One region of the Vallitalea longa genome, then DNA from elsewhere that is predicted to be linked to it. Evidence: predicted binding sites of a transcription regulator. Region 1 holds the regulator's gene; the other holds the start of a gene.
The links. The regulator Rex, encoded in region 1, represses fermentation and respiration genes when NADH is low (regulators of the CRP and FNR family bind a similar motif). The targets are predictions, from matches to a motif close to ATTGTTAANTANTTAACAAT.

Region 1 (4,449 bases):
ATCATTTACATATGATGGTTTATCGATCATGTTAATTTTTTGAAGCTGTTTTTCGCGACTTTGAGCTCGTTTTATGAGTTTGTCTCTACCATGAGACCTAAGTTCACGGATAACTTCTTGTTGCCTTCTAATTTCTTTTTGTTGCTCTATATAATGTTTGGTTTGTATATCTTCATTTATTGACTTATGTTTTATATAGAAACTGTAATTACCGTTATATATTTGTGAGTGAGTATTTTCTATCTCAATCACTTTATTTACTATTTTATCTAGAAAATAACGGTCATGAGAAATAATTATAACTGTACCTTGATAATTGCACAAAAAGCCTTCCAGCCATTCACATGCTTTAATATCCAAATGGTTAGTCGGTTCATCTAAAAGTAATATATCAGGTTTTTCGAGAAGTATTTTTGCAAGAGCTACTCTTGTTTTTTGTCCACCTGATAAAGTGGATATGTTAGCAGAAAAGTCTTCTTCGCAAAAACCAAGTCCTTTCAAGACACCCTTTATATTACTTTTATAGCTATATCCGTTATTGATTTCAAATGTATGCTGAAGATTAGAATATGATTTCATTAATGAATCCATGGCTTCACTATCATGACTAAGCTGAGACATTTTGATTTCTAAATCTCTTAGGGTGTTTTCCATATCAATGATATCTTTGCATGTAAGGAGCATTTCATCGTATATGGTTTTTTCTGAAGATAAAGAACTATTTTGTGATAGATACCCAAGTTTAGTCATGCTGTTAATTATAACTTGTCCTGAATCTGCTTCTAGTTCATTTGTTATAATTTTAAATAGTGTTGATTTACCAGCTCCGTTAATACCTACTATAGCAGCTTTATCTCCTTTTTCTAACCAAAAACTTATATTATCTAGTACTGTGTTCGTTACAAATGCTTTGCATATATTTTTACATGATAAAATCATAGTTACCTCCTATAAATAATAAAATTACCATACTATGATACCATTAATCATTGGTTTTGAAAAGTTTATAGGTTAATATTACGTTATTTTGGTTAGTATATAGATGATAATAAAAGTTTAGTTTATTTTATCTTACTAGTTTATTTTATTTACATAAGAATAAAATTCTTTTGGACAACATATATATGATAAAAGAACTTTTCTAAAGGGGATGATGACTTGAGTCGTAATGCAGGTTATATGAAGAAATTGAGAAAAGCTCGTGTGGAGAGAAAGCAGTGTATAAGATGTGGGAAGCCTTTATCGCAAGAATCACTTATTAGAGGTGTTAAACAGTGTGAAAAATGCCTTGATTATCAACGTAAAAGAAAATTAGGTCAGATTAGTTCAAAAGTTAATACAACATATTTTTATAACAGGCAATACAAAAAAGATGAGATAAAAAGGAAAGAGCTAGGTAATTTTATGGTTGAAAATAAGATAACCATTAAAGATCTCGCCAAAGAAGCTAATTTATCTCAAAGGACAATTCAAAGAATTTTATATACTGATGCAAACTATACAAAAAAAACTAAAGATGCTATTAATAACTATTTAGGTAAGGAACTCTTATAATTAACTATTTTAGAGCTTTTATACTAGATATAGGAAAGATGTATAAATTTAAGGACATTAAAATATTTTATAAGTCATATCTACTATAAAAAGCTTCTAAATATAAAATAATATATGATAATCTACAGAAAAACTATTGTATGCAATAGACATATAGTGAATGTTGTGTGAATATCTACTAAATACAATGGTTGGGTAGATAATATTTATTGTAATAACCTATAAACAATATGGGAAAAACAGTAATTCATTATTTGACATAGATTTAACAAACATATATAATTATTTTTATAAAAGTTCCAAAATAGTATCAAAGGATTGGGGATTGATTATATGATACAAAAGAAAATATCAACAGCGGTAATCAAAAGATTACCAAAATACTACAGATACTTAGGAGACTTATTGGAAAATGATGTTGTAAGAATTTCCTCTAAAGAATTAAGCCATAGAATGGGTGTAACAGCTTCACAGATAAGACAAGATTTAAATAATTTTGGCGGCTTTGGGCAACAAGGCTATGGTTACAATGTTGAATATCTATACAACGCTATAGGTAAAATACTTGGTTTAGAAAATAAATACAACACGATTATTGTTGGAGCGGGTAATTTAGGTCAAGCACTTGCTAACTATACTAATTTTGATAAAAGAGGTTTTGAAGTCAAAGGACTTTTTGATGTGAATCCAAGACTTGTTGGTATTACTGTAAGGGGTATTGAGATTAAAGATCTAGATGAGTTAGAAGAATTTATTAAAGTGAATAGGATTGATTTAGCGATTCTTACTCTACCTAAACAAAAAGCACCTAAGGTTGCTAATGATTTAGTTAATTACGGAATAAAAGGTATATGGAATTTTGCTCCCATAGACTTAAAATTAACTAATAAAAATGTTGTTGTAGAAAATGTTCATCTATTAGATAGTTTGATGACCCTTTCATACAATATAAAAGAAACAATATAAAAACTTGTTATTTTTGTAGATTTATAACTATTCTTAGAGGTATTAGGTACTCATATTTTGGGTACCTTTTAATTATATTGTGCTATAGAATATAATGATTTGTTACGATATAATTAGTATAGGTTGATTTTTATTTAACACTACTATCTTTATATTTTAACTAATAAGACAAGTTAAGTAGATATTATTTTACTACATATAAATAATGAGGACGTGAATATATGTTTTTTTCTAAACAGAAGATTGAGAAACCAATAAATATAGAAAAAAAAGTCCATATATTAACTTTGGATAATAGATGGCATGAGCTATTTTGTAATAACAGAAAATCAAAAAAAATATCAGATCTAGAAAAAAAACTCAATAAATTAGTTGGTGAACAAGGTCAATTGACTAATGATCTAAAAGAATATTCTTTACTCAAAAAGAAGATGATGGTAGATATTGTTGATAATATGAAAGAAGCCATAGAAGATGAAGACGATACTGCTATAAATGAAATGAAAAAAAGTAAAAAGTACATTAGTGATATTAAAGTTAAATTAGATAAAATGGAAGAGAGAATGGAAACCCTACCAAAAGAGATTCAAATCACTAATAAAGAATTATTGGAATATACTATGCAGGATTGTTATATGCGTATGTTCAATACTAAAAATGAACTGGATGAATTACAAGAATGGATTAACAAAGTTAGGGAAGAATTAAAAGAAAAGGCAGTAAGAAAAACAGAAGCTAAGGAAGAATATGATAGATTATATTCTTATATGCATGATTTAGTCGGGTATGAAATCATTGAATTATATGATAAGAAATATCTGGGAGGAAGTAAATGATAAAAGGGATTGGTAACGATATCATAGAGATAAGCAGAATAGAAAAAGCTATCCAAAATGAAAGATTCCTAGAAAAATACTTTACATTGAATGAAAACAGATTGTTTGAAGATAGAAATCTTAGACCTGAGACGATAGCTGGTAATTTTGCTACGAAAGAAGCTGTTTCAAAAGTTCTTGGTACAGGATTTGTTGATTTTTCTCTTGCGGATATTGAAGTTCTACGTGATGATATGGGTAAACCTTATGTGATTCTATATAATAATGCTAGAAGTCTAGCTGAAAAGCTTAATATTTCCAGAATACATGTTTCTATATCTCATTCTAAGGAATATGTTATTGCTACAGCCTTAGGTGAGTAGATAAGAAAAAGGAGATGTCATAGTATGAAAGTTGTCAGTAGTAGTGAAATGAGAGAAATCGATAGATATACAATACAAGAACTAGGTATTCCAGGTATTGTGTTAATGGAAAATGCTGCTATGTCTGTTGTCAGTGAAACTATAAGTACCATAAGGGAAAGTAGAAAAGTTGTTATCTGTTGTGGTATAGGCAATAATGGTGGGGATGGACTTGCGATTGGAAGAATATTGAGCTGTAACCATATAAATGTATCAATAGCTGTAATAGGTGATTCTAATAAAATAAAAGGTGATGCCAAGATAAATTATGATGTTGCCAAGAAGCTTAATATTGATATACATGAATATAATAGCCAAGAAGAGATGAATGATTTCGTGACTTTAGTAAATGGTTGTGATGTTATCTATGATGCTATTTTCGGAACTGGTTTATCCAGAGAAGTTACAGATAGATATTATGAAGCCATTGATGCGATAAATCATACCAATGCTTATAAAATAGCTGTTGATATACCTTCTGGTATAAATGCAGATGACGGACATGTCTTAGGCATTGCTGTTGATGCTGATAAAACAGTAACGTTCTGTTTGCCAAAATTAGGGCTGTTATTATATCCTGGTGCGAGTAATGTAGGTGAACTGGTAGTTGGAGATATAGGTATCCCATATGTGTCGGTTGAGAGAATAAAATCAAATACATCAATAATGGATGATAATTTGGCGAAACATTT
Region 2 (4,449 bases), on a different contig from region 1:
CATAAATTTCTTTTATTACAGGTTGTTTGGATAAATCAGCTTCTACTGGTGTGAATTGGCAATCATTTAAAACACTATTAAGCGCAGCATCTCTAATTTTTATCTGCTGCTCAGCAATAGGTTTTTCGGTTACCGTATGAGTCAAACCTAATAATAAACCTGCACATATTGTAATAGCAAATAATATAAGAGCGTCTTTGACTATCTTATTTTTCATTCTTAGCCACCTCCCCAAATGCTTTAGGGATTGTAAATCTATCAATAAGTGGTACGAAAAGGTTCATTATGATTATTGCAAATGACACTCCCTCTGGATAACTTCCGTATATTCTAATAACAGCAGTTAATATACCACAACCAAGTCCCATAATGATTTGTCCTGTTTTTGTCATTGGAGATGACGAATAATCTGTAGCCATATAAATTGCACCTATCATCAAACCACCACTGAATATCTGATAAGCAGCATAATTAATATCAAAACCTCTTCCACTAATCAATAATGAAAGTACAAAAACTGTACCTATAAAAAATACTGGTACTCTCCAATTAATTATTTTTCTTATTAATAAATAAATACCACCAATCAATAAAGCTATTGCAGACGTTTCACCTATACATCCTCCAATAAAACCGAAGAATGTATCAGCAATACTTGGAAGACTACTTCCGCCTTCTTTTAGAATACCTAATGGTGTAGCTGTAGTTACTCCATCAAGTTCCCATCTTGTCATTAATCCGGCAAATGATACAAGCAAAAATGCTCTTGCACCTAGAGCTGGATTCATGAAATTCTGTCCTAATCCTCCGAATAATTGCTTAACGATAATTATAGCCACAACACTTCCCATAACTGGTATCCACCAAGGAACTGTATGTGGTAGATTAAGTGCTAATAATAACCCTGTAACTACAGCACTATAATCATTAATGCTAATTTTTCTTTTAGTAATAAATTGAAATAATGCTTCTGATCCAATACTTGATATAATACATAGTACAACTATAAGTAAAGCTCTTGGACCAAAATTGTAGATTCCAAATATAGTCGCTGGCATTAAAGCAATAATTACATCCCTCATTATCTTATCTACAGTTTTATCTGATCTAATATGAGGTGAAGACGATACTATATAATGATCTGTCACAACTAAACCCTCCTACTAAAAACATTAATAATTTTTATTTCTTTTTCTTTGCCATAATCGTTCTCTTAGTCGTTCTTATAGAATGAGTTAAATGTCTGTTTGATGGACATATATATGAGCAAGCTCCACATTCTATACAATTCATACCTTTATATTTTACAAATAAATCATCTTCATTGTTGATAGCTAATGTATTAAGCTTATAAGGTAATAAATTCATTGGACATATACTTACGCATTTACCGCATCTTATACAATTGCTCTCTTCATTTTGAATTGCTTCTTTTTTGGTTAAGCATAATATTGATGATGATCCTTTTATAACAGGTACATCTAGAGAAAATAAAGCCAATCCCATCATTGGTCCCCCTGAGATTACTTTTGTAGGTTCTTCTTTAAACCCTCCAGCAGCTTCTATAAGCTCTCTATAACTTGTACCAATTCTAACTTTGAAGTTCTGAGGCTCTTTTATTGCCCCTCCACTTACTGTAACAATTCTCCTCATAAGAGGTCTTCCTCTGAGAACAGCTCTATGAATAGCTACTACAGTATCAATATTTTGAACAATACAGCCTACATCAGCTGGCAATGCTCCTGCTGGAACTTCTCTTTTAGTTATAGAATATATCAATTGCTTTTCTGCACCTTGTGGATATTTTGTTTTCAGAGTTGCAACAGTAATATTACTAATACCTTTAGTTGCTTCTTTCATTGCTTTTATTGCATCTGGTTTATTATCTTCAATACCAATAAATCCTTTTGCATCTGGAAATAGATGTAATATTATCTGTAATCCTTTTACTACCCTGTCCGTTTCTTCCAACATGATTCTATGATCAGATGTCAAATATGGTTCACATTCCGCACCATTGACAATAATATGATCAATCTTTTTTTCTGGAGGTGGTGATAATTTAATGAATGTTGGAAATGTAGCTCCACCCATACCAACTATTCCTGCCTCTTTAATAATATTAATTATTTCTTCCCTAGAAAGATTTTTATAATCCTTTCTAGCTATCATTGTGTCTATTTCCGTATATTCACCATCATTTTCTATAACGATACCTTGTACTTTGGAACCATTAGGGTGAAGTACATCCTTAATAGCCTTTACAGTACCAGACACTGTAGCATGAATTGGTGAAGAAACGAATCCTTGAGGTTCTCCAATTTTTTGTCCTACTAAAACATTGTCACCTTTTTTTACTAAAGGTTTGCATGGTGCTCCTATATGTTGTAACATTGGGAAAACCAAATCACCTTTTGGCATATAAATCTTAATAGGTTTTTTTTCTGTAAAATCTTTTGAATGACTAGGATGAATTCCTCTTTTGAATGTCAATGCTCCCATTAGTATCCCCCTGTCTTTGTTAGTTTTATAGTAATTATTTTTTATAACGCTTAAGATATATTACTAATAAATATTACTAATAAATAAAATTATTAAAATTAGTATTGTAATAGTATCCATTTCCATATTAATAATAATACAATTCCTTCTGTAATACAAGAATTGATAAAAAAAGTACAAAGTGCTCAACTAGCATATTAACGCTAATAAAGCGCTATTGTTTATTGTATACAATATCCCTTATGTATTTAGCTCCCATATTTACTAAAAAAACTTGTAAAATATGCTAAGATTGTTAATTCATTAACATTGCGTACCCATGAATAAAGCTTAAAGATAAAAAATATCTTTAAGCCTTCTCTTCATCGCTCTTGATTTCTTCAATATTTTCTCTCAAAAATTCTACTAGCCATTTAATAACATCTAAATTAGTTAAAGGTACATCTCCTAAAACATCTTTTAATTCTTTTGTTGATATACTAAATGATTCATCATTATAGCAATGTTCATATTCTATATTAACATTATCGTTGGAAGAAAAAAAAGTTGCAATAGTGGATTCTAAATCTCCTAAAGGTGGTCTATCAATATGATTATAATCCATTTTTGCTAAAATATAAGTCCCCTGATTAACAATTGACTTAATATAAAGTTCACCATTACACATGTTACATGTATCATTTAGTAATGGTATACCTAATCCAACTCGTCGCATAGTTCTTGATGTAGTAAAAGGACTACGAATATCTTTTAATATTACCTCTGGAATACCCTCTCCATCGTCTTGAATGCTAAATTCAAAAACATTATCTTTCACTAGTTCTTTTACTATAATAGTAATATTACTAGATTTAGCTCTTACACTATTCTGAGCTATATCAAGTATGTGCATTGATAATTCTTTCATAGGCAAATAGATTCCTTTCATATAAGAAGATTAACAATTACTGATTCCTAATTTTATAAGTTCACTAACAACTTTATATGATGACTCCTCAGTAGATAATATAGGAATATTTTCTTCGTTTGCTTTCTCAATTGCTTCCTTTTCTATTTTAAAACCTTCTGATACAATTATGCAAGCTGCTCCAGTAAGTACAGCTACTGCTACGATATTCACATGACTCTGAATAGTAACCCAAGCATTACCTTCTTTTGCTTTTCCCATTACAACACTTAATAGATCTCCAACAAAACCGTTGGTTATTTCTGCCTGTAGTCCTTTTTCACCTGCCACTAATTCAAGATTTAGTTGTTTTATTAATTCTGCAACTGTCATTATCATGACCCTCTTTTCTAATATCTATATTTAATATTGTAAAATTCTATGAGAACCTTAAACATCATATAATTATACTCATATAACTGACTTATAACTATATATTATATAATTTTAGTTCCACCATTAGTATTTTCCTTACTAATTGATGGAGGCATTTTTTGTGCAAGCGTAACCATTTGTTCTGCCATATCTCTAACTTTCTGTCTTAGCATAAATACACAATCTTCAATATGAGCCTTACCACAGACAATATCTTCCGCTAATGCCCTACATGTTGGAGCTCCACAAGAACCACAATCGATTTTTGGCAGCATATCATAAATCTCTTCTAATTGTTCAAGCTTTTCTATAGCTTTTTCAACATCATCATCCAATTTCATAACTTGTTTGGTTTGAAGTGGTTTAGACCAATAAAGATCTATTTTTTCATCAAACAAAGGGATGTTTCTTTTAATATAATTATCTTTGTTGTTTTCATTGAATTTCTTAATTCTGTCCATTCTATTACTAGAAACAAAGCAATTCTCAACTGTCAAAGGTCCTCCAAGACACCCACCTACACACGCTAAGCATTCTATGAAATTAACATCATCCAACTTCCCGTTTTCAACTTTCTCTAATATCTTAATTACATTTTCAATACCATCTACCGCTATATGATTTTC

Region 2: rsxC (electron transport complex subunit RsxC) is a predicted target of Rex. The motif match lies at 2,664-2,683, and genes of this name have one in related genera.

The regions. Positions count from the first base shown of each region.
Region 1 covers NZ_BRLB01000020.1:16,279-20,727, forward strand. The annotation lists gene abc-f (ribosomal protection-like ABC-F family protein) at 1-939, opposite strand, end outside; gene QMG30_RS20940 (helix-turn-helix domain-containing protein) at 1,159-1,554, shown strand; gene QMG30_RS20945 (redox-sensing transcriptional repressor Rex) at 1,888-2,520, shown strand; gene QMG30_RS20950 (coiled-coil domain-containing protein) at 2,742-3,356, shown strand; gene acpS (holo-ACP synthase) at 3,353-3,718, shown strand; gene QMG30_RS20960 (NAD(P)H-hydrate dehydratase) at 3,743-4,449, shown strand, end outside.
Region 2 covers NZ_BRLB01000002.1:149,877-154,325, forward strand. The annotation lists gene QMG30_RS06860 (RnfABCDGE type electron transport complex subunit G) at 1-217, opposite strand, end outside; gene QMG30_RS06865 (RnfABCDGE type electron transport complex subunit D) at 207-1,148, opposite strand; gene rsxC (electron transport complex subunit RsxC) at 1,183-2,502, opposite strand; gene QMG30_RS06875 (ATP-binding protein) at 2,852-3,409, opposite strand; gene QMG30_RS06880 (DRTGG domain-containing protein) at 3,440-3,781, opposite strand; gene QMG30_RS06885 ([Fe-Fe] hydrogenase large subunit C-terminal domain-containing protein) at 3,886-4,449, opposite strand, start outside.